DNA from 4 places in the Dorea sp. MB18-49 genome. Region 1 is predicted to be linked to each of the others. Evidence: predicted binding sites of a transcription regulator. Region 1 holds the regulator's gene; each other region holds the start of a gene.
What was found. Region 1 encodes Rex, which represses fermentation and respiration genes when NADH is low (regulators of the CRP and FNR family bind a similar motif). Its sites were predicted from a motif close to ATTGTTAANTANTTAACAAT; they were not measured.

Region 2: a site for Rex is predicted at 3,454-3,473, ahead of NCY30_RS07920 (trans-4-hydroxy-L-proline dehydratase activase). Genes of this name have one in related genera too.
Region 3: a site for Rex is predicted at 6,045-6,064, ahead of rsxC (electron transport complex subunit RsxC). Genes of this name have one in related genera too.
Region 4: a site for Rex is predicted at 3,085-3,104, ahead of NCY30_RS06465 (glycerol dehydrogenase). Genes of this name have one in related genera too.

Annotation. Positions count from the first base shown of each region.
Region 1 is NZ_JAMOYX010000056.1:778-8,758, forward strand. Features, by position in the region: gene NCY30_RS13085 (hypothetical protein) at 1-738, shown strand, start outside; gene NCY30_RS13090 (GntR family transcriptional regulator) at 753-1,406, shown strand; gene NCY30_RS13095 (NADP-dependent isocitrate dehydrogenase) at 1,446-2,645, shown strand; gene abc-f (ribosomal protection-like ABC-F family protein) at 2,758-4,692, opposite strand; gene NCY30_RS13105 (redox-sensing transcriptional repressor Rex) at 4,858-5,499, shown strand; gene NCY30_RS13110 (NAD(P)H-hydrate dehydratase) at 5,601-7,103, shown strand; gene alr (alanine racemase) at 7,106-7,981, shown strand, end outside.
Region 2 is NZ_JAMOYX010000021.1:8,075-16,055, reverse strand. Features, by position in the region: gene lon (endopeptidase La) at 13-2,343, shown strand; gene yihA (ribosome biogenesis GTP-binding protein YihA/YsxC) at 2,390-2,980, shown strand; gene NCY30_RS07920 (trans-4-hydroxy-L-proline dehydratase activase) at 3,577-4,485, shown strand; gene hypD (trans-4-hydroxy-L-proline dehydratase) at 4,490-6,868, shown strand; gene NCY30_RS07910 (MBL fold metallo-hydrolase) at 7,015-7,851, shown strand; gene NCY30_RS15080 (hypothetical protein) at 7,853-7,981, shown strand, end outside.
Region 3 is NZ_JAMOYX010000001.1:202,402-210,382, forward strand. Features, by position in the region: gene NCY30_RS01060 (oxaloacetate decarboxylase subunit alpha) at 1-314, shown strand, start outside; gene NCY30_RS01065 (MurR/RpiR family transcriptional regulator) at 1,040-1,954, shown strand; gene NCY30_RS01070 (NAD(P)/FAD-dependent oxidoreductase) at 2,009-3,241, shown strand; gene cmk ((d)CMP kinase) at 3,274-3,930, shown strand; gene ispH (4-hydroxy-3-methylbut-2-enyl diphosphate reductase) at 4,012-4,869, shown strand; gene rpsA (30S ribosomal protein S1) at 4,850-5,935, shown strand; gene rsxC (electron transport complex subunit RsxC) at 6,167-7,489, shown strand; gene NCY30_RS01095 (RnfABCDGE type electron transport complex subunit D) at 7,538-7,981, shown strand, end outside.
Region 4 is NZ_JAMOYX010000015.1:31,108-39,088, forward strand. Features, by position in the region: gene NCY30_RS06455 (HD domain-containing protein) at 1-289, opposite strand, end outside; gene NCY30_RS06460 (PhoH family protein) at 359-1,729, opposite strand; gene NCY30_RS06465 (glycerol dehydrogenase) at 1,956-3,053, opposite strand; gene NCY30_RS06470 (peptide deformylase) at 3,227-3,637, opposite strand; gene NCY30_RS06475 (ketopantoate reductase family protein) at 3,634-4,599, opposite strand; gene NCY30_RS06480 (dicarboxylate/amino acid:cation symporter) at 5,016-6,257, opposite strand; gene NCY30_RS06485 (M24 family metallopeptidase) at 6,598-7,671, shown strand; gene NCY30_RS06490 (MFS transporter) at 7,901-7,981, opposite strand, start outside.

The DNA of each region.
Region 1 (7,981 bases):
GAGTATAAGATTCCGGTCAAGATCCGTGTCTGTGATACCATGGGATACGGGGTCAACTATCCGGGAGCTGTAATACCAAGATCTATTCCGGGAATCATCTATGGACTCAGAGTACATGCCGGTGTTCCAAGCGAACTGATCGAATTTCACGGACATAATGATTTCTATAAGGCAGTCAGCAATTCATCGACAGCATGGCTTTATGGTGCGTGCGGTGTGAACTGTTCACTTTTTGGAATCGGAGAGCGTACCGGTAATACACCACTGGAAGCGATGGTGTTCGAATATGCACAGCTTCGTGGCACACTGGATGGGATGGATACAACAGTTATCACAGAGCTTGCAGATTATTATGAGAAAGAGATCGGATATCATATTCCTTCAAGAACACCTTTTGTTGGTAAGAACTTTAATGTAACAAGGGCTGGAATCCATGCAGATGGTTTATTGAAGAATGAAGAGATCTACAACGTATTTGATACCGGAAAATTCCTGAACCGTCCTCCGCTTGTTGCAATATCTAACACATCCGGACTTGCAGGTATTGCACACTGGATCAATACATATTTTAAGCTGCCGGAGGACAAGAAAGTAGATAAGAACTCAGAACTTGTAAGTTCTGTAAAAGAATGGGTAGATAAGCAGTATGAAGAAGGACGAGTAACCGTTCTTACAGACGATGAGTTGATCAGAGTTATCGACGAAAACTGCAAGAGACTTGGTGTGGAATTGATATAGCAGAGGTGTTTTTAATGGAAGAATATCAGGACAGATCCTTACGAGGAAGAGTGTTCCGGCATCTGCGGGAAGATATTCTGAATGGGGTATATAAAAATCATGAAGAATTAAGGGAAGTAACAATCGGTGAAGAACTGGGGGTAAGCAGAACACCGGTAAGAGAAGCCTTAAGACAATTGGAGTTAGAAGGACTGGTTACGATCATTCCGAATAAAGGTGCGTATGTGACAGCCATTACCAGAAAAGATGTGAAAGATATCTATAAGATACGTTCGCAACTGGAAGGGCTGTGTGCCAACTGGGCAACGAAATATATTACGGATGCGCAGATTGAAGAACTGGAAGAAGTGATTCTTCTGTCAGAATTTCATTTGCATAAGAAGGGATCCGGACAGATTGAACAGATGTCAGAAATGGATGGTAAGTTTCATAAGATATTGTATGAGGCATCCAACAGCAGGATCCTGGAACATGTATTAACAGATTTTCACAAGTATGTACAGCTTGCCAGGACGATGTCTATTGAAGCACCGGAGCGTGCCGAGAAATCAATAGAAGAACACAGAGAAATCCTGGAAGCAATCAAGGCAAAAGATGCGGCAAAAGCAGAACAGCTTGCAAATGAACATATATTACACGTGATGGAAAATCTGCATCTGGAAGAATAATAAAAGATGCCGCGAACAGATAGAAAGGAGACAAATACCATGGCAAAAATTAAAATGACAACACCGATTGTAGAGATGGACGGAGACGAGATGACAAGAATTCTCTGGAAGATGATCAAAGAAGATCTTCTGGAGCCATATATTGAACTGAACACAGAATATTATGATCTGGGTCTGGAACATAGAAATGAGACAGATGATCAGGTAACAATCGATGCTGCTAATGCAACCAAGAAATATAAAGTTGCAGTAAAATGTGCAACAATCACACCGAATGCGGCACGTATGAAAGAGTATGATCTGAAAGAAATGTGGAAGAGTCCGAACGGAACGATCCGTGCAATACTTGACGGAACTGTATTTCGTGCACCGATTGTTGTAAAAGGCATTGAGCCATGTGTAAAAAACTGGAAAAAACCAATCACTATTGCAAGACATGCATATGGAGATGTATATAAAAATACAGAGATGAAGATTCCTGGACCTGGAAAAGTAGAACTGGTATACACGGCAGAAGACGGCACAGAGACCAGAGAACTGGTACACAACTATGCAGGACCGGGTGTTGCACAGGGAATGCATAACTTATGCGGATCTATTGAAAGCTTTGCGAGAAGCTGCTTTAATTATGCATTGGATACAAAGCAGGATCTGTGGTTCGCAACAAAAGATACGATCTCTAAGAAGTATGACCATACATTCAAAGATATTTTCCAGGAAATCTTTGACAAAGATTATGCCGAGAAGTTCAAAGAAGCCGGAATTACATATTTCTATACTTTGATCGATGATGCGGTTGCAAGAGTTATGAAATCAGAAGGCGGATATATCTGGGCATGTAAGAACTATGACGGAGATGTAATGAGTGATATGGTTTCTTCCGCATTTGGTTCTCTTGCAATGATGACATCTGTTCTGGTATCACCGGATGGAAATTATGAATATGAGGCAGCTCATGGAACTGTACAACGTCATTATTACAAGCATCTGAAAGAGGAAGAGACTTCTACAAACTCTGTAGCTACAATTTTTGCATGGACAGGTGCTCTTAGAAAACGTGGTGAGATGGATGGAAATGCCGAATTGGCAGCATTCGCAGATAAGCTTGAAAAAGCAACCATTGATACCATTGAAGAAGGTAAGATGACGAAAGATCTGGCATTGATCACGACACTGGAAAATCCAACCGTATTGAACAGCGAAGGATTTATTAAGGCAATTGCTGAAAAATTAAAATAGATAATATATATCTACAGGACCTGCCACCGGCAGCTCCTTACGAATGCATGGCAATATAAAAGCCCGCCCCAGAAGCTTTCTGGAGCGGGCTAAAAAGTTGCAAATCAGGCGTTTAAGCGTCTTCCGCTAATTCCTCCCATTTCATGTATAATTCTTCTAATTCTTCCGCTATTGCGGCTTTTTCTTTTGCGAGTTCCTGGCATTTTACAGAGTTGGTGAAAATCTCTTCCTGAACCATCAGGGCATCGATCTCACCGTCACGGCCTTCCAGTTCGCTGATACGTTCTTCAGTCTTTTTTAGCTCATTCTGACGTTTGCGAAGTCTTGCCTGGGCTTCCTTTTGCTCCTGCCAGCTGAGTTTTGACTCGGATACATTCTTGTCTGTACTGTTATCTGAAACGGATGAAGATGTAGAAGCTACTCCGGCATATGCAGTAGTGAGTTCTTCTTTTTTCTCCAGATAATAGTCATAATTTCCGATATAATTTACAAATGTATGATTGACAAGATCCAGAATCCGTGATGCAGTCTGATTGATGAAATAACGGTCATGAGAGACATAAAGTACAGTGCCGGTATAATCATTCAAAGCATTCTCAAGGATTTCTTTGGATGCGATGTCCAAGTGGTTGGTCGGCTCGTCGAGGATCAGGAAATTCGCTTCAGAGAGCATCAGTTTTGCGAGAGATACACGTCCGCGTTCCCCACCGCTCAAAGAACTGATCTGTTTGAAGACATCATCACCGGTAAAAAGAAATGCTGCAAGCACATTCCGGATTTCCGTATTCGTAAGAGTCGGATAATCATCGGAAATCTCGTCAAAAATTGTTTTCTCCATATGAAGGACATGATGTTCCTGATCGTAGTAGCCAATCTTAACATTGGAGCCAAGTGTATAAGTACCGGAATCAGCAGATACCACTCGGTTTAAGATCTTAAGAAGCGTAGTCTTTCCTGTTCCGTTATCACCGATTACTGCGACATGTTCACCACGTTTGATCTCGAGATTAACGTCTGTAAAAAGTTCCTGTCCGGGGAAAGATTTGCTTAAATGTTCAATAGTCAGAACATCATTGCCACTTACACAGGATGGTTCCAGTTTCAGATGTATATCTGTATTAACTTCTATCGGTTTTTCGATGGTCTGCATTTTTTCCAACATCTTTTCGCGGCTTTCGGCACGTTTGATGGATTTTTCGCGGTTGAAAGAACGAAGCTTTTCGATAACCGCTTCCTGATGCTTGATTTCCTGCTGCTGGTTAAGATATTCCTTCAGGCGTATGTCGCGAAGCTGCTGCTTCTTTGCTGCATAGTCGCTGTAATTTCCCATATAAGTACGAAGTTCTCCAAGCTCGATTTCAAGAACTTTCGTGACAACTTTGTTCAAAAAATAACGGTCATGAGACACGATCAGCACAGCTCCCTGATAGTTTAGAAGATAGGTTTCAAGCCATGCAATTGAATTCAGATCTAGATGGTTGGTTGGCTCATCAAGAAGCAAAATGTCTGGTTTCGTTAACAGAAGCTTGCCGAGAGATACACGGGTTTTCTGTCCTCCGGAGAGAGTGTCGACGGGTTTGGTGAAATCATTTTCCGTAAATCCAAGTCCCTTTAACACACCGGTGATCTCACTTTTGCAAGAATAGCCGTTCTCACGTTCGAAAGTGGCCGTAAGGCGGTTGTAAGTTTCCAGACGGTCGTTCAGGGCGTCACCGGAGAGATGCTTAAGTTCCATCTCGATCTCGCGGATACGGCGCTCCATAGCGATTATATCGGCCTTTGCGGTGCGGACTTCTTCATAGATCGTATTACCGCTTTGCATCTCTTGATGCTGGGCAAGATAGCCAAGTGTCTTACCTTTTGTCAGGATGACGTTGCCGTCATCCGGGGCTAATTCGCCTACAATCATTTTGAGCAGAGTGGACTTACCGGCACCGTTCGGTCCGACAAGAGCTGCTTTTTCGTGATCTTCTATATGGAAGGATCCATCTCTGACGATGAGGTGTTCACCGAAAGATTTCTGGATCCCGTGACATGCTAATATCATATATTTCCTCCTGAGTTATGGATAATTGATACGTTGGTATTCTCAAAATGCATTTACACATGCTACTTTATTATAACGGAAATTGCATAAAATTCAACAATAGTTTGACAATAATCTTTCAATTTTATATAATTATTTCAGACTATGATTGGAAGGGTGAAAACATTGGAAGAAAGAGAGATTTCTCGTGCGGTCATAAGAAGATTGCCGAGGTATTACAGATATTTGGGCGAACTGTTGGAAAATGGTGTAGAGCGGATTTCTTCGAACGATCTGAGTAAGCGGATGAAAGTAACAGCATCCCAGATCCGTCAGGATCTTAATAATTTCGGAGGATTCGGACAGCAGGGATACGGTTATAACGTTAAGTATTTATACACAGAGATTGGAAAGATATTAGGATTGGAAGAAGACCACAATATTATTATCATTGGTGCAGGTAATCTTGGGCAGGCACTGGCTAATTATGCAGCCTTCGAGAACCGTGGATTCATTCTGAAAGGAATCTTTGATGTGAATCCAAGACTTCAGGGAGTATCCATCCGTGGAGTTCCGATCCGTATGATGGATGATCTGAAAACGTTTGTTCAGAATAATGAGATTGATATTGCAGTTCTGACGATTCCGAAAGAGAAAGCAATTGAAGTTGCGAATATGCTGGTTGAGAACGGAGTACGTGCGATCTGGAACTTTGCACATACAGATTTGAACCTTCCGGATAATGTTGTTGTTGAGAATGTGCATCTGTCAGAAAGTCTGATGCAGTTGTCATACAATATCAGTCGTTACAAAGAGGACCATAAATAAACTATAATACAAGAAAGCGTGTAGGAGTAGTCTGGAATACGGACATATTTTTACACGTTCTTTTGTTGCAGAGATATATCTGATGGGAGATGAATAAATATATGAAACTTCTGGTTAATGCTGCACAGATGAAGGCTGCCGATCAGTACGCGATTCAGGAACTGGGCATTGCATCACTGGAATTAATGGAGCGTGCAGCAAATGCCTGTGTACAGACGATGCAAAGTGAGAATCTGGATCTTTCTTCTGTCTGTGTGGTATGTGGATCAGGGAATAATGGCGGAGATGGATTTGCCATCGCCAGGATCTTGAAGAATATGGGGTGTTCTGTGGATACTTATCTGGTCGGCAATCCAGAGCATTGTACACCGGAGACACGGGAACAGATAAGACGTCTTAAAGAATGTGGTGGTAAGATCACAGAAGATATCCCGCAGGATAACAGCTACAGCATAGTGATAGATGCCGTGTTCGGAGTCGGACTGAGCCGTAAGATTGAAGGTACATATCGTCAGGTGATTGAACGTATGAATCAGATGCAGGGTACAAAATTTGCAGTAGATATCCCATCAGGACTTTCAGCCTCTACGGGATGTGTGCTTGGTTGTGCATTCCACGCAGATGATACAGTGACATTCGAGGTGAAAAAGATCGGCCTTGAACTGGCGCAGGGCAGAGCATATGCAGGAAGAGTAACAGTAGCAGAGATTGGCATTTCGCATGAGCCGTTATTACAGGATGCAGATGTGATTCATTCTTTTGGAAGAGAAGAATATCGTAGAATGCTTCCGGAAAGACCGGAAGATTCTAATAAGGGAAGTTATGGAAGGCTTCTTGTGATCGCTGGAAGTAAGGGTATGGCAGGTGCAGCATATCTGAATGCCCATGCGGCTTATATGACAGGAGCCGGGCTTGTCAGAATCTATACACCAAAGGACAACCGCGAGATATTGCAGACACTTCTGCCGGAAGCAATCATAACGGCTTATGATGAATTTAATAAAGAAGAAGTACTAAAGCTTCTTAAGTGGGCAGACGGTGTGTGTATTGGTTCCGGCATTGGAAGAAGTACAACATCGGAGAAGTTATTGCGGACGGTTATAGAGTACGTGGATGTTCCATGCCTGATTGATGCAGACGGGTTAAATCTTCTGTCAGATAACAAAGATCTTCTTGATCGGCTGGCAGACCGGAAGTTCATATTTACGCCGCATATGAAAGAGATGTCTAGACTTACAGGCATCCCTGTGGAAGATCTTAGAGAAGACCGGATACAGATCCTGAAGAAATTCGCTGACGGATATCAGGTAACCTGTGTATTAAAAGATTCCAGAACACTGATCGCAGATAAGGCAAATGAAATCTGCCTGAATCTTACCGGGAACAGTGCGATGGCAAAAGCCGGTTCGGGAGATGTGCTGGCCGGTGTGATCGCAGGCTTTATGGTGCAGGAAAAAGATACGAAAAAAGCAGCCAGATTAGGTACATATGTACATGGTTTGGCCGGTGACCTTGCAAAATTTGAAAAAGGCGTATATAGTGTAATGGCAAGAGATCTGATAGAATATATCAGTAAAGCATTAATGAAACTGGAGGATGAATAGCAGTGAAACATTATACAAGAGTTTTAGCCAGAGTCGATTTAGATGCGGTTGAATATAATATAGAGATGATGAAGAAAAATATTCAGAAAGATACACAGATGATGGCAGTCATCAAGATGGATGGTTATGGACATGGTGCCGTTCAGATTGCAAAGCTTCTGGAACCCAAGGATTATATCTGGGGTTATGCAGTAGCTACGCTGGATGAAGCTATTTTATTAAAAGATGCATGTTTGAAGAAACCGGTATTGGTTCTTGGATGCATTTTCCCGGATCAGTGGGATACGATGATCCGCAATGAAGTACGTATGACTGTCTATAGTTATGAGATGGCAAAAGAAGTGTCAGAGCTTGCAGAAGCCATGGGCTGTAAAGTCTATGTACATATTAAGCTTGACACTGGAATGGCAAGACTGGGATTCCAGATTACAGAGGAGAATGCCGAAGAAATCGCAAAGATCAGTAAACTGCCGAACCTGGTAATGGAAGGAATGTTTACACATTTTTCCAAGTCTGATGAAGCAGATAAGACATTTACCAATGAGCAGCTTGATAAATATCTCTGGATGAAAGAAGAACTGAAAAAAAGAGGTGTTACGTTCCAGTATTATCATTGCTCCAACAGCGCAGGTATCATTGATCTGAAAGAAGCGAATATGGATATTGTACGTGCGGGTATCACTACATATGGCATGTATCCGTCAGATGAAGTAGAGAAAGAACGGGTTCCGTTAAAACCGGCAATGGAACTTATCAGTCATGTTGCCCATGTAAAATGGCTGACAGAAGGAAAGCCTGTAAGCTATGGCGGAACGTATGTTACAACCCGTCCGACAAAAGTGGCTACGATTCCGGTCGGTTATGGAGACGGATATCCA
Region 2 (7,981 bases), on a different contig from region 1:
GAGTGTGAATATATGACAGGAGAAACCTATAGTCTGCCTATGGTTGCCTTAAGAGGGCTCACCATACTGCCAGAAGAGGTCAGACATTTTGATGTAAGCAGGGAAAAATCACTGCTGGCAATCGAAGAGGCAGTAAAAAACGGACAGAAATTATTCGTCAGCGCTCAGAAAGATCTGGAAACAGAGGAGCCGGGCGCAGAAGATGTATATCTGGTTGGCTGTGTGGTAACCATAAGACAGGTGGTAAAATTACCGAAGAAAATGAGTCGTGTACTTGTATCCGGAGAAGCAAGAGCAAGTCTTGTAAGACTGGACAGTGAGACACCATATCTTCAGGCAACGATAGTAGAACTGCCGGATGATGAAGATGTATCCGAAGAACAGACAGCGGAAAATCCAATGAATTTCGAGGCAATGATCCGGGGATTACAGGATGTATTTAAAGAATACTTGTTGAAGAATCCAAAACTTTCAAAAGAGCTGGGAATGCAGGTAGAGGCAATCCGGGATCTGAAACATCTCGTAGATGTAATTGCGGCAAATATGCCATTTGCATTCGAAGACGCACAGGAATTACTGGAAGAGACGAATCTTATGAGACGATATGAGCTGCTCGTATATAAGATTGTAAATGAGATTCAGGCCCAGAAGGTAAAAGAAGAGATCCAGAGCAAAGTAAAAGAACGCGTGGATAAGAATCAGAGAGAATATATTTTAAGAGAAGAACTGAAAGTGATTCGTGAAGAACTAGGTGATGACAATACGATGTCAGATGCCGATGAGTTCCAGCAGGCAGTGGATGCACTGAAGGCTTCGAAGGAAGTAAAAGAAAAGCTGAATAAAGAGATCAAGCGTTTCCGTAATTCGATGAATTCTCCGGCAGAAGTAGGAGTAATCCGTACTTATATCGAAACGATGCTGGAGATGCCTTGGGATAAGACATGTAAAGAACACAAAGACATTGCATTTGCAAGACAGGTGTTGGATGAGGACCATTATGGTCTGGAAAAAGTAAAAGAGCGTGTACTGGAATATCTTGCAGTGCGTGCGCTTACGAAAAAAGGAGAAGCACCGATCATTTGTCTGGTGGGTCCTCCGGGAACCGGAAAGACATCCATTGCGAAATCTCTTTCCAGAGCTCTGAAGAAGCCATATGTCAGAATCTCACTGGGCGGTGTCCGTGATGAAGCAGAAATCCGCGGTCACAGAAAGACCTATGTAGGTGCAATGCCGGGAAGAATTGCAAATGGAATAAAGCAGGCAGGAGTTAAGAACCCGCTGATGCTGCTAGATGAGATCGATAAGGTCAGCAATGATTATAAGGGAGATACATTCTCTGCACTTCTGGAAGTACTGGATGGAGAGCAGAATAATAAGTTCGTAGACCATTATCTGGAAGTACCGATTGATCTGTCAGAGGTGTTATTTATCACAACGGCAAACAGTCTGCAGACAATACCAAGACCGCTTCTGGACCGTATGGAAGTGATTGAGGTAACCAGTTATACAGAAAATGAAAAGCTTCACATCGCACAGGAACATCTGATTCCGAAGCAGATCGAAAAGCATGGCCTGAAAGCAGATCAGGTAACGATTAGTAAGAATGCAATCTGGAAGATGGCACGAAATTATACGAAAGAAGCCGGTGTCCGTCAGTTAGAGCGGAAGATCGGAGACATCTGCCGTAAAGTAGCGATGGAAATTCTGGAGAAAAAGAAGACATCGATACATGTGACAGAACGAAATCTGGAACATTATCTTGGAAAAGAACTGTATAGCTACCAGATGGCAAATGAAGAAGACGAGGTTGGCATCGTGCGTGGACTTGCATGGACCAGCGTTGGAGGCGATACCCTTCAGATTGAAGTGAATGTGATGCCGGGAGAGGGAGAGATCCTTCTGACAGGCCAGCTTGGTGATGTCATGAAAGAATCCGCAAGAACAGGAATCAGTTACATCCGTTCGGTAAGCAAGGAACATGATATTGCAGATGACTTCTTCAAGAAACACGATATACATATCCATATTCCGGAAGGAGCGGTTCCGAAAGACGGACCGTCTGCCGGCATTACGATGGCGACTGCAATCATGTCGGCAGTAACAGGAAGAAAAGTACGTGCAGATCTTGCCATGACAGGAGAGATCACACTGCGCGGTCGAGTACTTCCGATTGGTGGTTTAAAGGAAAAACTTCTGGCTGCCAAGAATGCGGGAATGAAGACCGTACTTGTCCCGGCGAAAAATGAAAGAGATGTAGAAGAAATTTCTACAGAGATCACAAAGGGACTGGAGATAAAATTTGTAACACACATGGATGAGGTGCTCAAAGAGGCACTCGTATAGTCAGATCTTCTGACACAGGTCAGGAGATGAATCAAAGGAGAAATATATGATAATCAGAAATATTAACCTGGAAACCGTATGTGGAATCACCAGCAAGCTTCCGGAGAATACACTCCCGGAGATCGCATTTGCAGGGAAATCCAACGTAGGAAAGTCATCCCTGATCAATGCACTTATGAACCGTAAATCTTACGCGAGAATATCCGCAACACCGGGAAAGACACAGACGATCAACTTCTATAATATCAATGAAGAATTATATCTGGTAGACCTCCCGGGATACGGATATGCGAAGGTATCCGAACAGGAGAAAATCAAATGGGGACAGCTGATCGAACGTTATCTGCATGGCTCAAAACAGCTGAAAGTTGTCTTCCTTCTGATCGACATCCGTCACAAACCATCCGGTAATGACAAGATGATGTATGAGTGGATCGTGTCACAGGGCTTCAATCCGGTGATCATCGCAACAAAACTTGACAAGATCAAACGCAGCCAGAAAGACAAACAGATCAAGATCGTAAAAGAAGGTTTGGGAGTGTTGCCTGGAACCGTTGTGATTCCATTTTCATCCGTGACGAAACAAGGACGGGATGAGATATGGGAGCTGGTGGAGAGTCAGTTCCTTAACGTTTAATGCATAAAGCGGCGGATACCCGGCCGGAATAAAAATACAAGGTACATTCCTGTGCTGTCTCCGCCATGGGGAAATTCTAAAGCAAAAAAATTGACCTAAAAACGAGCTCACAAAAAATCCAAACTCGACATACGTCTCAGACAGTGGATTTTTTGTGAGCAAACGGTCAATTTTTTTACTTAAGAATTACCAACCATGGCTCCGAATGCACAGGAATGTACCTTGTATTTTTATTCCTACGTTTTTGCATGCAGTAATGATTAAATAACGGAACAGTATACTTCGGATTCATGGTGTCGGTGATCGCAATGCTCGGAATCTATCTTGCAAGAATGCGACGAGGATCAATCAGAAGATGCTGAAGCGGATCGTTGCAGTTGCATCAATTGCGATTGCCTGTGTAAAATTGTTCCTGTAGAAGAAAAAATATATTGCCATACATAGAATAAAAATGTTGAAATATCACAATAGAGTTTGTCAAAGTCTTGACAAACTCTATTTCTTTTGTTATGATTAGACTATAGTACGAACGCTGGTCTAAATATAGCAAAAACAAATGAAAAACAGCAAGTTCGATGAGAAGAAAGGAGAATATCATGGATCTTATAACAAATATCCAGAAGTATTCTATTCATGATGGTGACGGAATCCGTACTACCGTATTTTTTAAAGGATGTCCATTGAAGTGTGTATGGTGTCATAATCCTGAGACACAGCGCTTTGAACAGGAGATTCAATACGACAGAGAGAAATGTACCGGATGTGGTGCATGTGCGCAAGTCTGTCCGAACCATGCGATTACTATGGAGGAAGGCAGACCAAAGCTTGACAAGAAGTTATGTACACTCTGTGGAAAGTGTGAGAATTTCTGTACACAGGGAATCCGTGAGATCGTAGGACAGAAATATCCGGTGAAGGCACTGGTAAAAGAACTAATGAAGGATCTGATGTTCTATGAGCAGTCCGGCGGGGGCGTTACACTTTCAGGCGGTGAAGTGATGGCAATGTCAACCGATTATATACTTGAAATCGCAAAAGCCTTGAAGAAAGAAGAAGTATCGCTTACAATTGATACATGCGGATATGTTCCGTATGAGAAATTTGAAGCAATTCTTCCATATGTTAATACATTCTTATATGATGTAAAGGTCATGGATCCGGAATTGCATAAGCAATACATTGGAGTAGACAACAAATTAATCTTAGATAATCTTGTAAAGCTTTCTGACGCAGGGGCAAGGATCTATATCCGTATCCCTACCGTTAAGGAAGTAAATGGAAACGAAGAGAATATGAATGAAACAATCCGTTTCCTGAAAGAACATGATATCCACCCGGCACAGGTGAATTTACTGCCGTATCACAATACAGGAAGCAGTAAATATCCAAAGCTGGATATGGAATATAAAGGTAACGACTTGAGTGCACCGACAAAAGAAGAAATGGAAGGGTTTGTAAAACTTTTCCAGGATGCAGGCTTTTCAAACACAAAGATAGGAGGTTAAAACAATGGCAGCAAAAAGAGGCATGAACGAAAGAATCCAGAAGTTAAGAGAGCTGAGTGTTACCACACCGGTACATATCGATCTGGAAAGAGCAAAAATCGAGACAGAATTTTACAAAGAAAATGACGGAAAGTATTCTATCCCGGTTATGAGATCTATGGTGTTAAAAGAGTATTTCTCTAAAAAGACACTGTATCTGGGAGAGGGAGAACTGATCGTAGGAGAGAAAGGAAAAGATCCACAGGCATCACCTACATTCCCGGAACTGTGCTGTCACAGCGTAGAAGATATGACAGTCATGAGCGAACGTGATCTGGTATCTTTCCATACAACAGAAGAAGACAGAAAACTCCAGGCAGAAGAGATCATCCCATTCTGGAAGGGACGAAGCATGAGAGAGAAACTTCTCGCAGCAATGACTCCGGAGTGGAACGACTGTTATTCAGCAGGTATGTTCACAGAGTTCATGGAGCAGAGAGGACCGGGACATACATGTGGTGGTGAACAGGTATTCACAACAGGATACATGGATTATAAAGAAAAGATCAAAAAATCCATGGATGCTCTTGATTTCATGAATGATCCTGAAGCATATGACAAGATGGAAGAATTAAAAGCCATGGATATTTCCTGTGATGCAGTGATCATCCTTGGTGAGAGATATCACAAATTAGCACTGGAGATGGCTGAAAAAGAAGCTGATCCGGTACGTAAAGAGGAATTAAAACAGATTGCGGCTAACCTGGAAGTTGTTCCTGCACATGCACCACAGACATACTGGCAGGCAATCCAGTTATACTGGTTCACACATCTGGCAGTTACAACAGAGCTGAACCCATGGGATGCATTCAGTCCGGGACGTCTTGATCAGCATCTGATCAAATACTATGAAGCAGATACAGAAGCAGGAATTCTGGATGATGACAAAGCAAAAGAACTCTTAGAGTGCTTATGGGTAAAATTCTACAACCAGCCGGCACCTGTTAAAGTAGGTATCACATTAAAAGAAAGTGCTACATATGTAGACTTTGCAAATATCAATACAGGTGGAGTTACACCGGATGGTAAAGACGGCGTTAACGCAGTCAGCTATCTGATCCTTGACTGTATGGATGATATGAAACTGGTACAGCCAAACTCTAACGTAACCATCAGCAAGAAGACTCCTGCACGTTTCTTAAAGAGAGCATGTGAGATCTCAAGAAAAGGATGGGGACAGCCGGCATTCTATAATACAGAAGCACAGACCATGGAGCTTGTTAATGCAGGTAAATCTCTGGAAGATGCACGTCGCGGCGGATCTTCAGGATGTGTTGAGACAGGAGCATGGGGAAGTGAGGCTTATATCCTGACAGGATACCTGAACATTCCTAAGGTATTCCAGCTGACACTTTATAATGGATTTGATAAAGAATCTGGCAAACAGCTTGGCCTTAAGACTGGTGAAGCAAAAGACTTCAAGTCATATGACGAATTATGGGATGCATTCCAGAAACAGTTAAAATATATCATCGATATCAAGATTCGTGGAAACAACGTGATCGAGAAACTGTATGCTGAGAATATGCCGGCACCTTGTCTGTCAGTTGTTACAAATGACTGTATCAGCAATGCAAAAGATTACAATGCAGGTGGAGCAAGATACAACACCAACTATATCCAGGGTGTAGGTATCGGAACTGTTACAGACTGTATCACAGCTGTAAAATATAACGTATTTGACAAGAAGAATTTCACAATGGAAGAACTGCTTGAAGCAATGGATCACAATTTTGAAGGTTATGATGCAATCTTCCGTATGGTGCATGATAAGACTCCAAAATATGGTAATGACGATGACTATGCAGATTCTATCATGCAGGATGTATTCAACCTGTATCATGATCTGATCACAGGACGTCCGACTATGAGAGGCGGAAAGTACGGAGTAGATATGCTTCCTACAACATGCCACGTATACTTTGGAGAAGTAATCGGAGCAACTGCTAACGGAAGAAAGGCTAACATCCCTGTATCAGAAGGTATCTCACCGGAGAAATCAGCCGATGTAAACGGACCTACAGCAGTTATCAAATCTTGCGCTAAGATGGATCATCTTGCAACAGCAGGAACACTTCTGAACCAGAAGTTCACACCTGATGTAGTAGCAGGAGAAAAGGGACTGGAGAATATGGCGAGTCTGATCCGCAGCTACTTTGCAATGGATGGACATCATGTACAGTTCAACGTTATCGACAGACAGACACTGATCGAAGCACAGAAACATCCGGATGATTACAGAGATCTGATCGTACGTGTTGCAGGATACAGTGACTTCTTCCGTAACTTAAGCAAACCGTTACAGGATGAGATCATCAACCGTACAGAACAGTCATTCGAATAAGATTAACAAAAGTAAAAATATGATTTTTGGGAGCCCGCGTTTTGCGGGCTCTTTTTTGGATATGTTCAGAAGTGAAAAATGTGTTATCATAGGGATAAAGGATATAGAATCGAGAAGAACATATGGAAGAATGGAGGATGATAAAGATGAAAATAACAGTATTAGTAGAAAACAGCACCAGCTGCCGGCTTTATGGAGAACACGGCCTGTCAGTGTATATCGAATATGATGGAAAGAAGTATCTTCTGGATACCGGAGCCAGTACGTTATTTGCGAAGAATGCAAAAGAACTGGGGATTAGTCTGGCAGACATAGATACCGCATTCTTATCACACGCCCACTACGATCACAGTGGAGGATTTGAAGCATTTTTCAAAGAAAATGATAAGGCGGAAGTTTATATGCAGGACACTTCTGCGGAAAATTGTTATTTCCGTACAGAAACCGGTGATAAATATATAGGGATACCGGTGCAGCTTCTGGAGGCGTATAAAGAACGATTCCATACATTACATACAGTATGTGAAGTGGAAAAAGGAGTCTGGGCTGTGCCGCATTCGACAGAAAATCTGGATGGAATGGGCCGCAGAGCACATATGTACCGCAAAGTGGGCGATGAATTCATTGCAGATGATTTCGCACATGAGCAGAGTATCGTATTTGAGACAGAAAAGGGACTTGTGATATTTAACAGCTGCTCTCATGGCGGTATTGCCAATATTGTAAGAGAAGTGCAGAACGCATTTGCAGGAAAGAAAATATATGCCGTCATAGGAGGATTCCATATGATGAAGCTTTCTGGACTGGATACCCTTGGGATTCCTGTGGATGAAGTAGTAAAAGTAGCAAGAGAACTGAAAGAACTGGGCGTAAAAAAGGTTTATACCGGACATTGTACCGGAATGATCGCATTTGGAATTATGAAAAGAGAACTTGGGAATATGGTACATGCCCTGAATACGGGATGCAGGATAGAGATTTAGTATGAATTGGAAAGCAGTTGTAGGTGTAAGTATGCTGTGCATTACTATGATGACCGGGTGTGAAGAGAAGAAAACACATAGTTCAAGAAGTAACGAGACAGTAAAAGAGAAGGTAGAAGTTTCAAAAAAA
Region 3 (7,981 bases), on a different contig from region 1:
TTGCTACAAAAGAGACAAAAGACCTCTTAAGTGGAAAATACGGACAGACAGTAAAACCTATGAATCCGGACGTGATCAAGAAAGTACTTGGCGATGATCCTGAGATCATCACATGCCGTCCGGCAGATCTGATTCCGGATGAGTTAGACACACTCCGCAAAGAATGTGAACAGTGGATCCAACAGGATGAAGATGTACTGTCTTACGCACTGTTCCCACAGGTTGCTGTAGACTTCTTCAAGTATAGAGAAGCACAGCAGACAAAGGTGGATGCGACAGTAGCGGATACGGAAAACGGTAGTTATCCTGTATAGGTTTTCGAGAGGACGTCAAGTGTAGAAGTTCCTGATTCAATGCGACTTCGGGTGCTTGCAAGGCGTAAGCGAAAAAAAGACGATAAGATAAGAACCGAATACATTCGGACGGAAAATCCTGATGATTTTCCGCCTCAGGTATTCTTTTGGGATGTGCTTGTAGCACATCCCAAATCTTATTTTATCGTCTTTTTTTCACCAACTCCTTGCAAAGCACCCTGCGAATGCATGAAACCAGGCACTTCTACACTTGGCTGTTCGCGAAAATATACGGAGGATAGCGGGGAGTATGGCTTCTCAGAAAGTAGTGGAAAAAGCGAGCTGAAAAACGTTTTCCGGCGGAGCCCCAATAGCTTGGTGGTAACAGTAAATTCACTTTCGGTTGTCGGAGTGTATGGCTGAGGGAGATGTGGAGGTTTGGGTGGATGGGCATCCGTTGGCGGGAATAGAAGATGTTAAAAGAAAGTTTGGGTAAAATCAGGATTTGCTCTGTGCTACAGGCACAGAGCGAAAGAATACCTGAGGTGAGAAATCATCAGATTTCTCGCCGAATGTATTCGGTGCCTGATTTTACCCAAGCTTTCTTTGTTACATCTTCTTCCCGTCCATAAGCGCCCATCCACCCAAACCTCCACATCTCCCGTCCCCACACACCCGACATCCGATTGACTATTCCCCCACAAAGCTATATAATAAAACCATTGTTTGAAAAAGAGGTACATCGCATGAGCGCAAAGAATGAACTGCTGAAGATGATCGATGAAAGATATCACAAATTCAGCAAAGGACAGAAAAAACTGGCGGATTTTATCCGTGAGGATTATGATAAGGCAGCTTTTTTGACAGCTGCGAAGATGGGGGGAGAGGTCGGTGTCAGTGAATCGACGGTGGTGAGATTTGCGACGGCCCTTGGATATGACGGATACCCGGAATTTCAGAAAGCTCTGGGAGAACTGGTGAGGATGAAGCTGAATTCCATCCAGCGTATGGAAGTGACGTATGGACGGATCAGCCAGGGGGAGATTCTGACATCGGTTCTGCATTCGGATATTGAGAAGATCAAGCTTACGATGGAAGCAATTGATCATGAAGCATTTGAGATGGCGGTAGATACGATCCTGAAAGCAAAGAGGATCTATGTGATCGGGATACGAAGCTGTTCGCCACTTGCAAGTTTCTTAAGTTTTTATCTGAATCTGATCTGTGAGAATGTGACAGCGGTTAATACGAACAGTTCTAGTGAGATTTTTGAACAACTGATCCGTGTCAGCGAGGATGATGTGGTGATCGGGATCAGCTTTCCCAGATATTCGATGCGTACTTTGAAAGCACTGGAATTTGCAAGTAATAGAAAAGCAACAGTGATCACGTTGACGGACAGTGTACATTCTCCGATGACACTGTATTCTTCCTGCAATCTGATCGCAAGAAGTGATATGGCGTCAATCGTAGATTCGCTGGTAGCACCATTGAGTGTGATCAATGCGCTGGTGGTAGCTCTTTGTATGAAGAAACAGAAAGAGGTTATCACAACACTTGAGACATTGGAGCAGATCTGGGATGAGTATCAGGTGTATAGCAAAGATGAATTGAATATGGTGGACGACAGAGTCGAACTTTCCGGAAATGAGAAAGAGTAGAACCGGCAGAAAAGAATATGAAGAAAAAGACAAATAGAAAAGGACAAATAGAAGATGAGTAAAGTAGTTGTCATCGGAGGCGGTGCGGCAGGAATGTTTGCCTCTATTGCAGCGGCCGGGTGTGGACATCAGGTCGTGGTATATGAAAAGAATGAAAAGCTTGGAAAGAAACTTTATATCACGGGAAAAGGCAGATGCAATATTACCAATGCCTGTGATATGGAAGGCCTGTTCGATGCGGTCAGAACAAATGCAAAGTTTTTATACAGTAGTTTTTATGGATACACGAATCAGCAGGTGATTGATTTCTTTGAACGAATCAGTGTGCCGACAAAGATTGAGCGCGGCGACCGTGTGTTCCCGGTGTCGGATCATTCTTCGGACGTGATCCGCGGGCTGGAGCGGGAGATGGACCGCCTGGGTGTGAAAGTACATCTGCGGACAGCTGTGAAAAAGGTTGTCGCAAAAGACGGACATTTTGAAAAAATCATACTTGGAGATCAGAGACAGATTCATGCGGATGCCTGTATCATTGCAACAGGAGGGCTGTCTTATCAGTCAACAGGATCAACCGGAGATGGATTCCGGTTTGCAGAAAGTCTCGGACATACGGTGACGGATTGTATGCCTGCGCTTGTGCCGATGGAATGCAAAGAGGAGTGGGTGCCTGAATTGCAGGGACTTTCACTTCGAAATGTTAATGTAACGATTCTTGACGGCAAGAAAAAGCTGTATGATGATTTTGGGGAAATGTTATTCACGCATTACGGTGTGAGTGGACCGCTGATCCTAAGTGCCAGCAGTTATGTGGGAAAGAAATTGAAGGCAAAAGAACTGACACTTAAGATTGATCTGAAACCAGCTCTTTCGGAAGAACAGCTTGATCACAGAGTGCTCCGGGAATTTGAAGAGAATCAGAACCGACAGTTTAAGAACGCGGTGCACAAGCTGTTCCCGTCGAAACTGATCCCGGTTATGATTGAACTGAGCGGGATCGATCCCGAGAAGAAGGTCAATGTGATCACGAAAGAAGAACGTCTTGGATTTGTAAGACTGATTAAGGGCCTGACGTGTACATTGACAGATTTAAGAGATTATAACGAGGCAATCATAACTAAAGGTGGAATTAAAATCAAAGAAGTTGATCCTGGAACGATGGAATCCAAACTGGTGAAGGGATTACATTTTGCAGGAGAGGTACTGGATCTGGATGCGGTAACAGGTGGATTCAACCTTCAGATCGCGTGGTCTACGGCATATGCGGCCGGAACGGGGATTCAGATATAGAGTGATAAAAATAGAAATAAGGAGAACGTATCATGGGATATAACGTAGCAATAGATGGACCGGCAGGAGCCGGAAAAAGCACGATCGCAAAACTTGTAGCAAAAGAAAAGGGATACATTTATGTAGACACAGGGGCAATGTACAGAGGCCTTGCAATTCATTTCCTGAATAAGGGCATTGAACCGGGAGAGACGGATAAAGTGATCGAAGCATGTAAAGATGCAGAAGTAACAATCGCCTATGAAGATGGTGTGCAGCATGTATACCTGAATGGTAATGATATTTCATCACGTCTGAGAAATGAAGAAGTGGGGAACATGGCATCTGTAACATCTGCAATTCCGGAAGTGCGTAAGAAGTTACTGGAACTGCAGCAGAACCTGGCGAAGACACAGGATGTAATTATGGACGGAAGAGATATCGGTACATGTGTCCTGCCGGGCGCAGACGTAAAGATCTATCTGACCGCCAGTGTAGAGACCAGGGCGAAGAGACGGTATGACGAACTTAAGGGAAAAGGCGAGGACTGCAATCTGGAAGAAATCGCACACGACATCGAAGAACGTGATCACAGAGATATGACCCGTGAGATCGCACCGTTAAAGCAGGCAGAGGATGCAGTGCTGGTAGACAGCTCACACATGACGATCGAAGAAGTGGTAAAAGCAATCGTAGATTTGTGCAAATAGACAATCCGGCACAAAGCGGCAGACGAAGATAATGGTAATATATTTGAAAAAGAGCTGTGGTACAGAAAGGAATTACACTATATGAATGTTGAACTGGCAAAAACAGCAGGATTTTGCTTTGGAGTAAAGCGTGCAGTAGATACAGTGTATAAACAGATAGAAAAACATCAAAGTGAAAAGATATTCACTTATGGACCGATCATCCATAATGAAGAAGTGATCAAAGATCTGAGAAGCCATGGAGTAGAAGTCCTGAGTGATGAAGAAGAATTGAAAACAGTGGATGCGGATGTGGTTGTGATCCGGTCTCATGGTGTAGCAAAATACATTTATGATATCATGGATGAACGCGGGATTACATGTGTAGATGCGACTTGTCCTTTTGTGAAGAAAATTCATAAGATTGTTGCAGAAGAAAGTGCCAAAGGATCGTACATTGTGATCATCGGAAATGGCGAACATCCGGAGGTAGAAGGTATTCGCGGATGGGCAGGAGAACAGGTGACTGTGATACAGACTCCGAAAGATGCAGAAAGATTTGAATTGCCTGAAAAAGAACAGAAAGTATGTATCGTGGCCCAGACGACATTTAACTACAATAAATTCAAAGAATTAGTTGAAATTATTTCAAAAAAGAGGTATGATATAGTTGTTTTAAATACGATTTGCAATGCGACGAAAGAAAGGCAGACTGAGGCTCGTCAAATTGCAGCGAGAGTAGATGCTATGGTTGTGATAGGTGATAAGCGTAGTTCGAATACTCAGAAGCTATTTGAAATCTGCAAAGAGGAATGTTTGAATACGTACTATATACAGACACTTGACGATTTGGATATTAATCAATTAAGGTCCGTGGAATCAGTAGGTATTACAGCAGGGGCATCCACGCCCAATAAAATAATTGAGGAGGTTCAAAATAATGTCAGAATTAACTTTTGAACAAATGTTGGAAGAGTCTTTTAAGACAATAAGAAATGGAGAGGTTGTAGATGGTACAGTCATCGACGTTAAACCTGATGAAATCATCTTGAATATAGGCTACAAAGCAGACGGTATCATTACAAGAAATGAGTATACTAACGAAGCAAACGTTGATCTTACAACAGTTGTATCCGTTGGTGATAAGATGAGCGCAAAAGTCCTGAAAGTAAATGACGGAGAAGGACAGGTTCTGCTGACATATAAGAGACTTGCAGCAGAAAAAGGCAATGAAAGATTAAAAGAAGCATTCGAGAATCATGAAGTATTAAAAGCTCCTGTAACTCAGATTCTTGGCGGCGGATTAAGCGTAGTAGTTGATGAAGCAAGAGTATTCATTCCTGCAAGCCTTGTTTCTGACACATATGAAAAAGACCTGAGCAAATATCAGGGACAGGAAATTGAATTCGTAATCAGCGAGTTTAATCCTAGAAGAAATCGTGTGATCGGTGACAGAAGACAGCTTCTTGTTGCTGAACGTGCTGAAAAACAGAAAGAACTGTTTGCTAAGATTAACGTAGGTGACAGAATGGAAGGAACTGTAAAGAACGTTACAGATTTCGGAGCATTCATCGACCTTGGCGGAGTAGACGGACTTCTTCATATCTCTGAGATGTCTTGGGGACGTGTTGAGAATCCTAAGAAGGTCTTCCAGGTTGGAGATAAAGTAGAAGTGATGATCAAAGATATCCATGATACAAAGATCGCACTCAGCCTGAAATTCCCAGAGACAAATCCATGGGCTAATGCAGCAGAGGATTATGCAGTCGGAACAGTAATTACAGGTAAGGTTGCAAGAATGACAGACTTCGGAGCATTTGTTGAACTGGCTCCAGGAGTAGATGCATTACTTCATGTTTCTCAGATTTCAAGAGCACATGTTGATAAACCGTCTGATGTACTTTCAGTTGGACAGGAAATCACAGCTAAGATCGTTGATCTGAATGAAGCTGAGAAGAAGATCAGCCTGAGCATGAAAGCTTTAGAACAGCCGGAAGAAGCTGCAGAAGAGACAGACGCTGAGTAATATCAAATCAGATATACAGACAGGAAAGGATAGAGGAAAGCCTCTATCCTTTCTATGCCTGAGGATAGAAGGAAACCTGCCATTGGCAGGTTTTCTGTGCGTATGTGCATTTGTTAAAAATGCAACAAGATGTTCATGAAAATATACAATGAAATTAGTCACTTTCTATAGAAATTTGTCTATATTTCCTGTATATTATATAAAGAGTAAATAGGAAGGAAGGAAAAAAGGATGGCATTGTTAACATTTAAGGGTGGTATTCACCCGGATGACGGCAAGAGCCTGGCTAAAGATAAGGCAATTGTCGATGTAAAACCTAAGGGCGATCTGGTGTACCCTGTATCACAGCATATCGGTGCTCCGGCAAATCCTGTGGTAGCCGTTGGCGATCATGTTTTAAAAGGCCAGATGATAGCAGAAGCAGGAGGATTCGTATCTGCTCCGATTTATGCATCTGTATCTGGAACTGTAAAAGCAATCGCACCACATCTGAATCCGACAGGAGGAAGAGTGAACAGTATCGTGATCGAAAATGATGGCGAATACAAAGAAGTGGAATATCCAGCTGTAACTCCGTTAGAAGACATGAGCAAGGAAGATATCCTGAATGCGATTGGAACAGCGGGAGTAGTAGGTATGGGTGGTGCCGGTTTCCCTACGAGAGTAAAACTTTCACCAAAGGAACCGGAAAAGATTGATTACATCATTGCAAACTGTGCGGAGTGTGAGCCATATATCACAGCTGACTACAGAACAATGATCGAGACTCCGGAAAAGCTGGTTGGAGGAATGAAGATTATCCTCCGTCTGTTCGACAACGCGAAAGGAATCTTTGGTGTAGAGGACAACAAACCAGACTGTATCGAAAAATTAAGAGAACTGACAAAAGATGAACCTCGTATGGAAGTTCTGGCACTGAAGACCAAGTATCCTCAAGGTGGTGAGCGTCAGCTTATTTACGCTACAACAGGGCGCGCAATTAATTCCGCAATGCTTCCGGCAGACGCAGGATGTGTTGTAGATAATGTGGCAACAATGGTAAGCGTGTACCAGGCTGTTGTAGAAGGAAAGCCTTCAATGGAACGTGTTGTAACAGTAAGTGGGGACGCTGTTGCAGAGCCAGGCAATTTCAGAGTACCATTTGGCATCAATCAGCAGGAGCTTGTAGAGGCAGCAGGAGGATTTAAAACAGAGCCTGAGAAACTGATCTCCGGCGGACCGATGATGGGATTCTCTATGTTCTCATTAGATGTACCTGTAACAAAGACTTCTTCATCTATTCTTGGATTTACCAAAGATGAAGTGGCTAAGATGGAACCATCTGCATGTATCAACTGTGGACGTTGTGTAGAAGCCTGTCCAAGCCGCCTGATCCCATCGAGACTGGCGGATTATGCAGAACATCATGACGAAGAGAAGTTTACAAAACACGAAGGACTCGAATGTATGGAATGTGGTTCCTGCAGTTTCGTATGTCCGGCAAAACGTCCGCTGAAACAGGCAATCGGATCTATGAGAAAGATTGCATTGGCGAACCGTAGAAAGAAAAAATAAACTAGAAAGAAGAAGAGGTGAACAAAAGTGAGTGAGAACAATTTGAAAATGTCATCTTCACCACATATTCGTTCCAAAGCGACTACCAGCAATATTATGCTTCTGGTAGCCATCGCACTTTTGCCGGCGTCTGCATTTGGTGTATGGAACTTTGGACTGCCGGCATTCGGAATGCTGGTTACAACAACAGTTGTAGCAGTACTGACGGAGTACATATATGAAAAATTAATGCATAAAAAGATTACGATCAACGACTGGAGTGCAGCTGTAACAGGTCTGTTACTTGGTCTGAATATGCCGCCTACAGCACCATGGTGGATGGGTGCGATCGGTAGTGTGTTCGCAATCCTGATCGTAAAACAGTTATTCGGAGGTCTGGGACAGAACTTCATGAACCCTGCCCTCGGAGCAAGATGTTTCCTTCTGCTTTCATTTACAAGCCAGATGACAAGCTTTGTATATGATGGTGTGACAGGAGCTACACCACTTGCA
Region 4 (7,981 bases), on a different contig from region 1:
TGACGATCACTGCGATGTCTTCATCCGGTGCTTTCAGATCCCGCAGTATCTGAAATGCCATGATCGCGGAACTATGTGCATGATCCACACGGTTTACACAATTTCCCATGTCATGCATATAGCCCGCTATCCTGGAAAGCTCGATCGTATGCTGGTTATACCCTAATTTTTCCAGAATATTTCCGGCAGTTTCCGCCACTTTTACTGCATGTCCTCTGGAATGTTCGGTAAACCCAAGTGCTCCAAGTACCCTATTTCCCTGCTCAATATAGGCATTCACCTCCGGCATATTTTTGATTGCTTTATATGTTACTTTGCTCAATTTTATTTCGTTCCCTTCTAATTCTATAATCTATGTCTATAATCTGTGAATCGCATCCATCGCAAGTTCGGAACGCTCACATTCTTCTGCAGACATTGTAATCTGATAACATAAAGGACTACCCTTCATGTATTCCGACGCATAACTAAGTCCATTCGTTCTCTCATCCAGAAATGGCCGGTCTATCTGATTCGGATCACCAAGCAGAATGATCTTCGTTCCTTTTCCGGCTCTTGTTATGATTCCTTTCACCTGATTCGGAGTCATGTTCTGCGCCTCGTCTATGATCAGATAGGTCTTCACAAATGAACGGCCTCTGATGAAATTCATTGCTTCTGTCTGGATCAGTCCTCTTGCAAATATCTCTTCGATCTTACCCTGTAATTCCTGTTCATCCTGATAACGCTCTTCTTCATCCGAATCAATCAGCTGCTCTAGATTATCTACGATCGGACGCATCAAAGGTGATATCTTTTCCTGCTCGTCTCCCGGAAGGAAACCGATATCCTGGTCAAACTGCGCATTCGGTCTGCAGATCAGAATTCTTCTATATTCTCCGGTCGGATTGTTCAGCACCTTCTCCAGTCCGACTGCCAGTGAGTAAAATGTCTTCGCCGTTCCTGCCATTCCTTTTACAATTACAAGCGGTGCTTTCTCTGCGGATTTCATCAATGCTTCCTGTAAAAAATACTGTCCGGCATTCCTTGGTTTGATGCCATAAGGCTGGCTCTTTCGGAATTCTAACGATACTACTTTCTTCCCTTCAACTCTTCCAAGATGTGTCTTTTTCACAGACTGATCTGCCTTCAATATGATAAATTCATTCTCCGTAAGTTCCGGCTGGATCTTATTACCATCTTCATCGGACAAATAAAGTTCCTTCAGATGAACGCCTTTTTTCTTGAATTCTTTGAACTTGTCTTCCGCCACATAGCAAATCTGTCTGCCGCTGTACTGTCCCTCTTCTTCGATGACCTGCTCTGTGCTGAAATCCTGGGCTTCAATTCCGAGAATCTGTGCTTTTAACCTAAGGACCAGATCTTTTGTCACCAGAACGACCGGCTTTTCTTCTTCCCGGATTCCCTTACATACTTTTAAGATCCGATTATCCGGCTTATCTTCCGGAAGGCTTTCCGGCAGTTCTACATTTACACAATTGGCCTCTACACGGAGGATTCCTCCATTTTCCATCTGGACACCTTTTAAAAGGTCTCCTTTCAGTCTGAGCTTTTCCAGAAAACGGATCGCCCGCCTTGCATTTGCTCCCTTTTCTCCTTCTGCTTTCTTCAGGCCGTCCAGTTCTTCTAATACAACCAATGGCAATATCACCCTGTTTTCTTCAAAACACTGACATGCATAAGGTGCCTGGATTAAAATATTGGTATCAATAACATAGGATTTGATCATAGATATTTCTCACACTTTCTGATTTTGTTTTTTGTACATTTTCAGGTATAGTATGAAAATATTGAATTTACTCGATATTTTTGTAAAAAAGATGTTAAGTTATTCTTGAAATCTACTGAAATTTTCAGATTCATATACAGAATGATTCTGCAAAATAATACAGAGAACCTGTCAATGGCAGATTCTCTGTATTTATTATGTATTTTTTATTTTCACAGATTCTTGACTATTCTCCGAGGAAATATTTTCCGTATGCATCTGCTGCCTTGATTGCTGCACATACAGTCTCCGGTGTTACCTCGAATGGCATATTATGAAGCGTATCGTTCTCTGCGCAGGCTGCTGTTGCAACTGCCATCAGTTTCTCGTCCGTCACTTCTGTGATTCCCAGTTCTTTTAATGTCACAGGCAGTCCCAGTTCGATACACCAGTCAATGATATCTTCCAGTTCTTCTGCCGGAATATTCTCCAGTACCAGCTGCGTAATCGTTCCGAATGCAACCTTCTCACCGTGATACATGTGGTGGCACTCATCCAGTACGGTAAATCCATTATGAATTGCATGTGCTCCTGCAAGTCCGCCACTCTCAAATCCAATACCGCTCAGTAATGTGTTGGCTTCGATGACTTTTTCCACAGCTGGTGTACATGCTCCTGCTTCCAGGGCAAGTTTTGCCTTTACACCTTCTGCCATCAGAGTGTCAAAACAAAGTTTTGCAAGTGCGATTGCTGCCTGTGTAACCTGTCCGCCGGCACATGTTGTTGCCCCGCTTGCCTGACAGGCTCTTGCTTCAAAATATGTTGCCAGTGCATCACCCATTCCGGATACCGTAAGTCTTACCGGTGATTTTGCAATAATCTCGGTATCCATCAGAACCATATTTGGGTTAGCCGGAAGGAATAAGTACTCTTCGAATACGCCATCATCTGTATAAATAACTGACAGTGCACTGCAAGGTGCGTCTGTCGATGCGATTGTCGGGCAGATCAGAACCGGAGCTTCTTTGTAATAAGCAACTGCTTTGGCTGTATCCAGGATCTTACCACCACCGATACCGATCACGACATCACAGCCTTTTTCATTCATAATGTCTACCAGACGGTTAATCTCATTCTTACTGCATTCTCTGTTGAAATACTCATATACAGGTGTGATCTCGTATCCTTCAAATCCAGTATTTACAACGTCCCCGATACGTTTGTATCCGGATTCCGTGATCAGTACAAGTGCCTTCTTGCCATACTTCTGAGCATATTCACCCAGCTTCTTCATCTCTCCTGCACCCTGTACATATTTACTTGGACTACATAAAATCTTTGCCATGATATTACCCTCCTGTAATCTTCACGTTTCATGTGTTATTTTATTAACAATCTAGTTTTATTGTATGCTTTTGATACAGTTGTGTCAATAAGGTAGTGGGAAATATTACGGCAAAATATTATGACTAATCCTAATACATATCTTTGTGTCAATGATACAACACCAGCGCATGACTATATCACAATACCGTGACAATGATCTACCTCATGTTGAATAATCTGCGCCGTCCATCCGGTATATTTCTGTCTCTGTTTTTTGAAATTCATATCCTGATATTCCACTTCAATCTCCTGATACCGGGTGCATTTTCTCACACCAGTAAGGGAAAGACAGCCTTCCTCCGTCTCATATTTTCCGGAACGTTTTACAATCTTCGGATTGAACATTGCCACATTCATGAATCCCATATTGACGGCTATGATACATTTCTTCACGCCAATCATATTCGCTGCCATGCCGACACAGCCTTCCTCGTGCGCTTTCAATGTATCTAACACATCCACTGCAACCTGCTTATCCGCCTCTGTCGCCGGCTCGGATCTCTGGTTTAGGGAAAATATATCTTTCATAATCGGTCTTATCATGCTTTGTTACTCTCTTTCGTATGTGTCTTCATATAATTATAGAATTCCTGATGCAGCCGCTGGAATTCTTCCGGTGCATGCATCGCATGTCTGTAAAGGAATTTGTTGCCAAATTCACTCTGATATACCCTGCTTAAAACCCCTGCCAGCATTCCCGTTGGCATATCCTTTATCATATAAAGCTTTGCCGGGCACAACATTCCCTTTTGGGCGATCCACTTCAGGTTCTTTTTCATCCGATAAGCTGTCAGCGTCATCAATTTTTCATTTGCACAGATTTTTTCCGGATGCCTGCTCTGGTAATAAGCATCTGCCAGCGGAATGATCACGCCAAGATGTGAGATCTGCCAGTGATGCATTTCCGGAACGATCTGATATGGAATGTGGCTTTTTCTAAATATGTATGCCAGTGCTTCTTCCCTACTGCTCTTTCTTCCTCCGATCTCACCGAATGTTGTCGGCTGGATTGCTCTTGGCAGAAGCTGTGCATCCAGAATCCCACCTTCGATACAGCCGCCCGCTCCCGGAAATGCCGGAAGAATCCTGCCTTTTCCGCAGATTTTCTCCCATCTGCCATATGGTTTGATCGTATTGACCATAGTGACAACATTCGGACTTTCATTCCTACTGATGTCTTCCAGTGCTTCTTCCACCTGATTCTCACGTACAGTCAGGAAAATAAACTGGTAACGGTCATTCGGCTTTAACTCACTGATCGTCTTAACCTCAACTTTATGCGTTCTTGTCTTGCCTCTGTACCATAGACCGTGTCCCTGTAATTCTTTTAACCGCTGCCCTCTTGCTAAGACTGTTACATCCAGTCCCGCTTTGGCGAATCTGGATGCGTAGAAGCTTCCGATGACTCCGGCGCCGTAGATTAGGATCCGCATGGTGTATTCCTCCTTGGTGTATGTTCGTATATTCCGTGTTCTTTCTTGTGTTCTTTGATATCTTTCTGTTATATATCTTCTGCTATAGCATCTGTTGTAATTCTAACACCCGGACTTTTTGATTTCAACACTGTCCCGGTTTATGGTGCATCTGATCGTATTTTATTTTATGTTCTAAATTTGTTAACAATTTCTTCCTAATTCCATCACAGTTTTATCACAATTCAATTCTATACTAGGAATTGTTCAAGAGAACAAACACTTTAAATCTTTTTCATAACTTTTTCCTCAGGGCTGCACTCCTCCCAAATAATGCAGTCCTATTTTTTTGCCCAATTACCGGACAACACCCAAACATCTTTAAAAATCACAAAATAATAGGTGCTCCCAGCACACATACTGGAAAGCACCTATTATTTTCATTCTTATAACGAGCCACTGGGACACTAAAAACGACACAACACGCCGTTCCAACTGGTTCCACTAGTCTACAGTCCGTTTGCAATTTCCCTCTTTGCATCTTTCTTCCGTTCCATATTCGAAACAATAATACTACAAGACGCATCCCCTGTAATATTAACCACCGTACGTCCCATATCAAAGATACGGTCCACGCCGGCAACCAGTGCGATTCCGTCAACCGGAAGTCCGACTGAGGCAAGTACCATTGCGAGCATAACCATACCTGCTCCCGGAACTCCTGCAGTACCGATGGAAGCCAGCGTTGCAGTCAGGATCATCGTCAGCATCTGCGGAAGCGTCAGATGGATGCCATAGCATGATGCAATAAAGATCGCACACACGCCCTGATAGATTGCAGTTCCGTCCATGTTAATCGTAGCTCCAAGCGGAAGTACGAAAGAAGATACTTCTTTGGATGCTCCCATGTTTTCTACGCATTCCATATTAATCGGAAGTGTTCCGACAGATGAAGAACTTGAGAATGCGAACATGATTGCCGGAAGCATTCCCTTGAAGAATTTTAACGGGCTCATTCCTCCCATTGTCTTTACTGCAAACGAATATACAACTACTGCATGGATGATGTAGCATACATAAGCAGTCAGAAGTACCATCGCGAGTGAACCGATGAGCGCCGGCCCGTTTGAAGCAATGACCGGACTCAGCAGACAGAACACACCAATCGGTGATAACTTCAGGATCATCTCCATACATTTCATAAATACATCATTCAGATCATTACAGGCTGTTACCAGTCTTGTATTTCTTTCACCTTCCCCCAGAAGGATAATTCCAAATCCAAGAATCAGTGCCGTCACGATCACCTGGAGCATATTTGCCTCCACCATCGGTGATACAAAATTTGATGGGAAGATATTTACAATCGTATCCATCAGTGAGATCGTCTGATCTGTTTTATAAGAAAGATCTGTTGTCGCAATCTTCGGAAATGCTCCTTTGAACATATTTGCCCCAATAAGTCCGAATGTAATGGCAAATGCTGTCGTACACATATAGTAAACGACTGTCTTTGCTCCAATCGATCCGACCTTTTTAATGTCCTTCATGGAAATAATTCCACACATAATGGAAAACAGTACGATCGGAACGACAATGAATTTCAGTAAATTCAGAAAGATCGTACCAAATGGCTTGATATAAGTTTCCGCAAAATTTGCGTATTTCTGCATCAGTAATCCTGCAATGACCGCCAAAACCAGTGCAATGAATATCTGTGCAGCCAGTGATAATTTTTTCTTTTCTTTCATATTTCCTACCCTCTTCCTCTCTTTTTACAAGAGCATTCTCAAAAAATTACTCTTATACGTATACTTTCGTATTTATAAACCTTGCTATCAACATGCTCCTTACGAATGCATAGCAATAAAAAAAATGGGCATTACCATACTGTGTAATGCCCATTCATTATCTTTAATATATTATCACATTGTTCTATTAAAGTCAATATGATAAACATTAGAAATTGTTGTCAGAACATTTCAAAAATTAATCCTTTAAATTCACTAAAATTCTAGTCATTTTAGCCAATTCATGTTATTATCTTAAATAGGATTTTTAACAAAACGCACAGGAAGGAGCATTTTAACAATGGACGAAAGAATTAGCCGCGTATTGGAAAAAATGAAAGAGAAAGGAATTGATCAGTTACTGGTATCTGATCCACTGAGCATCCGCTTTTTAACAGGCATCATGGTAAATCCTGGGGAAAGATTATATGCCCTGTTACTTAGAACAAGTGGAAAACATACATTATTCCTGAACTATCTGTATTATGTATCAAATACAGGATTCGAAGAAGTATGGTTCAGTGACATGGATGACCAGATCGGTGTTCTGATGGAGCACATCGATACAAAGAGCACTCTTGGTATTGACAAGACATGGCCTGCACGTTTCCTCATTCCACTTCAGGAGCGCTGCCCTGAGATGAAGACTGTATGGGGATCTGACTGCGTAGACGGTGTTCGTGCTGTTAAAAACGCTGAGGAGATCGAAATCATGAAACATGCATCTGTGATCAATGATACAGTTATGGAAAGAGTTGCTAATTTCATCAAAGAAGGTATGACAGAGAAAGAAGTTGCTGACTTCATCGACGCTGAGTACCTGAAAGAGGGAGCTAGCGGAGTAAGCTTTGATACAATCGTATGCTTCGGACCTAACGCTGCTGACCAGCACCATACACCAAGTGAGACAAGAACTCTGAAAGCCGGAGAATGTGTCCTGATCGATATGGGTTGTGTATGGAAAGGTTACTGCTCAGACATGACAAGAACATTCTACTGCAAGAGCGTAGATGATGAGCAGGCTGCTATCCACGATCTGGTTCGTACAGCAGTTGAGAAAGCAGAAGCTGTTATCAAACCTGGTATGCGTTTCTGCGATATCGACGCTCAGGCAAGAGATCTGATTGACGAAGCTGGATACAGTGAGTACTGGAGAATCCGTCTTGGACACTTCATCGGACAGGAAGACCACGAATATGGTGATGTAAGCCCGATCAACAAGAATGTGGCTGAACCTGGTATGATCTTCTCTATCGAGCCTGGTATCTACATCGAAGGCAAATACGGTGTTCGTGTTGAGGACCTTGTTCTCGTAACAGAAGACGGACATGAACTTCTGAATGCTGTAGATAAGAAATACCGCATTGTTGGTTAATTTTAAATCTTACATATTATTTTTTAAAGGCAGGACTTCATTTCCTGCCTTTTTATGTGGCAAAGTTTTCTGTATCTACAGAACCTGCCACCGGCAGCTTCTTCCGAACGCATGGCGATTAAAATAAGCCGGAAGACATTACATCTTCCGGCTTATTCCTAATTACCATTCAAGTTCACATTTTCTATTCTATATTTTCTGACTCGGCTTTCTCTTGCTCAGCTTTTTCTTACTCAGCCTTTTCTCTACGCTCATCCAGTTCTTTTCTGACTGTCGGATAGATTTTATCAATTCCCATGAATAAGTACCA